Regions from separate parts of the Streptomyces sp. NPDC005181 genome, predicted to be linked through region 3. Evidence: riboswitches for the same ligand, from Rfam matches in the RefSeq annotation. Region 3 holds a riboswitch; each other region holds the start of a gene.
The links. Region 3 has a riboswitch for cobalamin ahead of ABZV38_RS25450 (CbtB domain-containing protein). Riboswitches for the same ligand answer to the same signal wherever they lie in the genome.

Region 1 (2,253 bases), on a different contig from region 3:
CATGTTCACAATGTCGGTGCGGCGCAGATTGATCTCGGCCGGGCTGCCCGCCCCCTCGCAGATCACGGCGTCATACGTGCCCCGAAGCTGCTCCAGACAGTCCACGACCGTGGAGAGCAGCGACTCCTGCCGCCCCCCGTGGTAGCCGCGTGCACTCATCTCGCCCACCGGCCTGCCCATCAGGACGACCTGGCTGGAGCGGTCGCTGCCGGGCTTGAGCAGTACCGGGTTCATCAGCACGGTCGGCTCCACCCTGGCGGCCTGGGCCTGCATCGCCTGCGCGCGTCCGATCTCCGCGCCCTCGCGGGTGACGAACGAGTTCAGCGACATGTTCTGCGCCTTGAACGGCGCGACCTTCACCCCCTGGCGCACCAGCCAGCGGCAGATGCCTGCCGTGACGACGCTCTTGCCCGCGTCCGACGTGGTTCCGGCGACCAGCAGTCCGCCGCTCATGTTCCGCTCCGTCCCGCGGCCGGGCGCCGCCCCGTGGGCGACCGCCGTCCCGCGATCAGCCGGCCCGCCGCGCACACGCCGAGGGCCAGCACCCCCACCCGGCGCGACAGCCGCACCGCGCGCTCGATGTCCTCGGTCTCCACCGCACGGCCGGCCGCGCCGTTCAGCACCGGCCGGTGTTCGACACGGCCGCCGTACGCGAGGGTCCCGCCGAGCCGTACGCCGAGCGCGCCCGCGAACGAGGCCTCCACCGGCCCCGCGTTGGGGCTCGGGTGCTTGCCGGCGTCGGCCCGCCAGGCCCGTACCGCCCGCCGTGGCTGCCCCCCGGCAACCACGGCGAGCGCGGCTGTGAGCCGGGCGCCGGGCCAGCCCACGACGTCGTCCAGCCGGGCCGAGGCCCAGCCGTAGCGCAGATGCCGGGGCGACCTGTGACCGACCATGGCGTCGAGGGTGTTGACGGCCCGGAAGGCGACGAGTCCGGGCACGCCGCCCAGCGCGCCCCACACCAGCGCGCCGACCACCGCGTCGGAGGTGTTCTCGGCGACGGACTCCACCACGGCGCGGGCGATCTGCGGCCCGTCGAGGGAGTGAGGGTCGCGGCCGCACAGATGGGGCAGCCGCTCACGGGCCAGTGCGATGTCACCGGCGGCCAGCGCGCCGCCGATGGCGCGGGCCTCGCGTCCCAGCGAGGTGCCGCCGACGACGGACCAGGTGGCTGCCGCGGTCAGGGTGACGGATGCGGCGGGATGACGGCGTACGGCACGGGCGGCCAGCGCGGATCCCGCCGCGGCGCCTCCGGCGCAGACCAGGGTGTGCAGTGCGCCCCACCCGCGGTGGTCGCGCCACAGTCGGCGCTCGACGCCCGCGGCGGCCCGCCCGAACGCGGCGACGGGATGACCCCGGCGGGGATCACCGAGCAGCAGATCGCCGATCAGACCGGCCGTGGCGCCGTACGCGAAGATGCGGTCGGCTCGCACGGCTCAGCCGGCCGCCCTGCCTCGAAGGACCTTCGTACAGCCGGCTCCCGGTGGGAGCGGCTCAGAAACGGACGACGGCGCACGGCAGCCGGGCATGGCGATATGTCCTCACTCAGGGTCCGCGCCCTGGTTCGACGTGACCGGCGGCGAGAGTCTCCTGGCTCCCGGATCCGCAGTTCCCCCGGCCTTCCAGCCCGCCTGCGCGAGCCGTGACTTCCGGTGTGGGGGACTGCTCCCCGGTGACAGTGGCGGGACCGCGCCGGATTCGCACCGGCTTCCTCTGCTGTCGCCGTAAATGGCTCCTGCAGTCCACCACGCTCCGCGAACGCCCGTCAACCTGGCGTTGACCTGCGGCGGCGCAGTGTGCGCAGACGCACATCGGGCCGGACACACGCGAGGTGTGTCCGGCCCGATGGGACGCGACGACGGGGTGCGGGAAGGGGCTCAGGCGACGATGAGATAGATCCCGTACGCGACCGCGGCCGCACAGAGCCCGAAGCAGAGGTACGCGCCCGTGCGGGCGAGTACCAGGGAGCCTCCGGTGGAGCCGCCCTGCGCCGCCGGTTCCGGCTGCTTGGAGAGGCCGACGATGCCCAGGGTGAAGAGGCCCACCAGCGCCACAGTGACGACGAGGGAGACGCCGAAGACGGAACCGAGAGCTGCCCAGTCGATGTTCATGCTGATCTGTCCTTACACCGTGGCGGGCCGCGCCGGATCGGCGACGGTTCCGGCCGGGGCCGGGATGGTGGTCTTGAGGTCCGTGTCCGTGTCCGCGGCTGCGGTCGCGTCCGCCGTGGTGGCTGCAGCAGCGGTCCCGGTGGGC
Region 2 (2,253 bases), on a different contig from region 3:
GGCGTTCGTACTGAACGCCGTGGTGACGGTGGTGCTGACGTTCGTCCTGAACGCGCTGAAGGCCCCGGCCGGAATCGACGAGACGTCACCGGCCGACTACACGGCGGACGCCGGCGACCCGGCCGTCCAGGTGGAGCTCCCGTCCGCCAGGTCGCAGCCCACCACGGCCTCCGACGCGAGCCCGTCCGCCAACTAGGCCTGCTGCACCGGCCAGAAAATGTGGCCCGCCCGGCCCACGCCGGGCGGGCCACATCAGCAACACCGAGCCCGTCCGGCGATCGAGGACAGAGCGGCACCCCGGGCGCACCCGGGCACCCACCGCCCCACCTCCGTACGGCACACTTCCGCCATGGACCTATCGATCAGGCCCGTCGACCCCACCGAACACCACGCCCTCGGCGAGATCACCGCACACGCGTACCTCGACGACGGCCTGCTCGACTTCGGCGCCGACGACCCGTATCTCGAACAACTCCGCGACGTGCCACGCCGCGCCGTCGAGGCCGACGTGCTCGTCGCGGTCGGCACCGACGGCCGGGTGCTGGGCGGCGTGACCTACGCCCCGCCCGGCAACCCGTGGGCCGACATCGCCGGCCCCGACGAGGCCGAATTCCGGATGCTCGCCGTCGCGCGGGAGGCGCGCGGCCTCGGGGCGGGCGAGGCCCTCGTACAGGCCTGTATCGACCGGGCACGCAGCACGGAGGGCGTCACGCGGCTCCTCCTGTCGACGACGCCGACCATGCTCGTGGCCCACCGGATCTACCGCCGCCTGGGCTTCGTCCGGACTCCGGAGCGCGACTGGGAGCCCATTCCGGGCCTTCCGCTGCTCACGTACAGCCTGACCCTGTAAACCGCACACGACACAACATATGGGGGCCGCCTCATCGGGCGGCCCCCACATGTATGCTCGTGCTCGCTGTCGCCGCAGGGAAATCCGGTGCGAATCCGGAACTGTCCCGCAACGGTGTGTTCGGTGTACTTTTGCGCACCCTGTAAGTCCGAGGACCTGCCGACAGCGCGTCCGGCTCGACCGATCCGGACGCCCAGACGTCCGGGCCTCGCGGATGGGCCGGTGGACGCCGCACGGAGTGCTGCCCTCTCCTGGGCACGCCTCTGCCCGGCTGCCCCCGCTCCCCGCCCGGCCCCGAGCCGAGCGAGGGAGAGCACCACATGACCATCGCGCCAGCCGATCCGGCTTCAGTCGCCGAGTCCACGGGAACCACGAACGACGGCCCCGGGACCGCACTGCTGCGGACCCTGACCGACCTCACCGTCGATCTGCCCGACACCGACCCCGGTCGCGTCGCCGCCGCCGCGCTGCGCGGCCGCAACGCCCGGTCGGACGAAGCAGAGTTGCGTTCGCTGGCCACCGAGGCCGCCGCGGGTCTGATCTCCGAGGACCCCGCGTACTCCCGGCTCGCCGCCCGCCTCCTCACCCGCGCCGTCGCGGACGAGGCGGCCGGTCAGGGCGCGGTGTCCTTCTCCGCCTCGGTCGCCGTCGGTCACCGCGAGGGTCTGATCGCGGACCGTACGGCCTCGTTCGTGGCGCTCCACGCGGCCCGGCTCGACACGCTGGTCGAGCAGTCGCTCGCCGACGGCGCCGACGACCGGTTCGGCTACTTCGGGCTGCGGACGCTGCACAGCCGCTATCTGCTGCGCCACCCGCACACCCGTCAGGTCATCGAGACGCCGCAGCACTTCATGCTGCGCGTCGCGGCCGGTCTCGCCGAGGACGACTCGGCGCGCGCGCTGGACGAGGTCGCCTCGCTGTACCGCCTGATGAGCCGCCTCGACTACCTACCCTCCTCCCCCACGCTCTTCAACTCCGGCACCCGGCACCCGCAGATGTCATCCTGCTATCTGCTGGATTCGCCGCTGGACGAGCTCGACTCGATCTACGACCGCTACCACCAGGTGGCGCGGCTCTCCAAGCACGCAGGCGGTATCGGCCTCTCGTACTCCCGGATCCGCGCCCGTGGTTCGCTGATCCGCGGCACCAACGGGCACTCCAACGGCATCGTGCCGTTCCTGAAGACGCTCGACGCCTCGGTCGCCGCCGTAAACCAGGGCGGCCGCCGCAAGGGCGCCGCCGCCGTCTACCTGGAGACGTGGCACGCGGACATCGAGGAGTTCCTGGAGCTGCGCGACAACACGGGTGAGGACCAGCGGCGTACGCACAACCTCAACCTGGCGCACTGGATCCCGGACGAGTTCATGCGCCGGGTCGACGCGGACGGCGACTGGTCGCTGTTC
Region 3 (2,253 bases):
CCGACCTCGACAACACCGCGTCCCAGCACGTCATGGCGGCGGCCGGGATGCGCTTCGTCGAGGAGGACGAGCTGCTGAGGCACTACCGGATCGCCTGGACGGCCGGATGCGCGGGCGGGGTGGGTGGAGCAACCACGACGGACGGTGCCGCCGGGACCGAGGCCTCTCCTCCGGTCTCCGCTCGGCGTCCGTCATGACACCGAGCACCCGGGCGACTGGACCCCGACAACAGCTGAACCCGCCAGGCGGCTCCTGGCGGGTTCGGTCGTAGCGGTGTTCCGGCCGGTCAGCCGGCGGCAGGGGCCGTGCGGGATGCCGTGCCGCCCCCCGCCGGGACCGTGTCCGGTCTCGGCGCCAGCAGCCGTTCCGTCAGGTAGCCGAAGACCAGACCGAATGTGGTCCAGAGCGTGGCCTGAACGGCAAGGGTGGCGAGGCGGAACTCCCACAGCAGACCGGCCGGGAAGCCCTTGCCGACCTCGTTGAACGAGGGCAGGAAGGTGTAGGCGAGCCCGATGACGAGGACGTAGGCGGCGGATGCCGTGATCGTCGCGTTCCAGTTGCCCAGGCGGGGAGCCAGCCGCTTGCCGAGGATGACGGCGGCAACGGCGAGCAGCACGCTGAGGGCGACCATGAGGAAGAACAGGGTGGTGCGTTGGCCGATCGTGTCGGGGTTGCCGACGGCCGGCGGGTTGGCCGGGTATTTGAGGAACGGCACGACATACACGGTCAGCAGGGCGCCGAACGCGATCAGTGCGGCCGTGGCCCGTGGGCCGAACCTGCCGATGCGGCCGAGGGCGTAACAGAAGACGAGCGCGGCGATGCCGCCGATGGCCACGCCGAAGACGAGGACACCGGTGGCGAGGCCGGCCGTGGACTGCATGGTGCGGCTGACGAGTTCCTCGCCGCCGCCGTGGTCGTGGCTGTGGGCCTCTTCGAGGGCGATGGCCGCGTCGACGCGCGACTCTCCGAGGAAGTAGGCGACGGCAAGCGCGAGCGCACCCGCGACAAGGCCGGCCAGCATGCCGCGGACCAGCAGGGCTCTGACAGATATGGAGTTCATGAGGGGTTCCCCTGGCTTGCGCAGTGTGTCAGTGGCAGGGGAAACCGAGCAGGTGGCGACCGTCGTGGACCCACTCGTGGACACCCTCACCGGAGATGACCGCGGTGGCGCCCTGCTCGGCGCCGACGAAATAGAGCAGGACGAGCATGAGGATGCCGAAGAAGACCGCCCAAGGGGCAATGGCCTTCAGCGAGATGGGGGTGATGGCGGGTGATGCGACGGCGGCGGGGGCAGCAGTCTGTGCCATGGCAGAACCTCCTGGGGGAACACGCGTCCCGATCGTGGTGCCTGAGACGACAGTGGTGGGTCTGACTTCCCGTATGGCTACGGGTTCACAGTGGCGCGACCGTGCCGGATTCTCACCGGACTTCCATCACACCGTCGTCATGTTCGTCGCGACCATACCGTCTGGGAGCACTCCGCCGCCATGGCGCCATCTGCCCACCCCCCGGCGCTCGATGCCATGGTGTGCTTGTCCAAGAGGCCACAGTTCAGGGAGTTGACGCGGGTGTTGACGGTACAGGTGATGTTGATCTCGCCGGCGCTCAACGCGGCGCTGCGCGAGGCCCGGTTCGACGGTGACGCCCCGCTCGACGCTTCCGGCGTCCGGCGGGCGCGTGCGGCCGCGGCCGCGGTGCCTGCCGCCGATCGCCGGGTGCACGGCACGGACGAGCGGTGCGCCGCGACCGCCGGGGCGCTGAGGCTGCGGTCCGAGCCCGAACCTGCCCTTCGTGGCTGGGACTTGGGGCGCTGGAGCGGGCACCGGCTGGCGGAGGTGAGCAGGGACGAACCGGAGGCGGTGTCGACCTGGCTGTCCGGCCCTTCGACTGCCCCGCACGGCGGTGAGTCGCTGCTGGACCTGCATGCGCGGGTGGGCGGCTGGCTGGATTCGCTGCATCGGGACGGTGGCGATGACGGCCGCGTGATCGCCGTGGCCGAACCCGCTGTGGTGCGCGCCGCGATCGTGCATGCGCTGGACCTTCCGCCGCAGGCGTTCTGGCGGTTGGACGTGGCCCCGCTGACACTGACCGAGCTCAGCGGCCGGTCCGGGCGCTGGAACCTGCGCTGCGGGCGGTCCCTGGGCACCGGAACCGACGTCCCATGATCCGGCGCAGGCCTCCCCACCGGCCCGCCCCGCCCCGCCGGTGACGGCCCCTGCACCAACCTTCCGGTGGCCGAAGCGGGGCTCACGG

Region 1: another riboswitch for cobalamin. It lies ahead of ABZV38_RS04390 (cobalamin biosynthesis protein); the one in region 3 lies ahead of ABZV38_RS25450 (CbtB domain-containing protein).
Region 2: another riboswitch for cobalamin. It lies ahead of ABZV38_RS06345 (ribonucleoside-diphosphate reductase subunit alpha); the one in region 3 lies ahead of ABZV38_RS25450 (CbtB domain-containing protein).

Annotation. Positions count from the first base shown of each region.
Region 1 is NZ_JBEXID010000004.1:67,226-69,478, reverse strand. It holds gene ABZV38_RS04395 (cobyric acid synthase) at 1-453, opposite strand, end outside; gene ABZV38_RS04390 (cobalamin biosynthesis protein) at 450-1,430, opposite strand; cobalamin riboswitch at 1,581-1,712, opposite strand; gene ABZV38_RS04385 (hypothetical protein) at 1,875-2,108, opposite strand; gene ABZV38_RS04380 (inorganic phosphate transporter) at 2,121-2,253, opposite strand, start outside.
Region 2 is NZ_JBEXID010000006.1:76,711-78,963, forward strand. It holds gene mctP (monocarboxylate uptake permease MctP) at 1-196, shown strand, start outside; gene ABZV38_RS06340 (GNAT family N-acetyltransferase) at 350-850, shown strand; cobalamin riboswitch at 891-1,029, shown strand; gene ABZV38_RS06345 (ribonucleoside-diphosphate reductase subunit alpha) at 1,171-2,253, shown strand, end outside.
Region 3 is NZ_JBEXID010000045.1:32,339-34,591, reverse strand. It holds gene ABZV38_RS25460 (GNAT family N-acetyltransferase) at 1-197, shown strand, start outside; gene ABZV38_RS25455 (CbtA family protein) at 287-1,060, opposite strand; gene ABZV38_RS25450 (CbtB domain-containing protein) at 1,089-1,307, opposite strand; adenosylcobalamin (AdoCbl) riboswitch at 1,311-1,459, opposite strand; gene ABZV38_RS25445 (histidine phosphatase family protein) at 1,572-2,165, shown strand.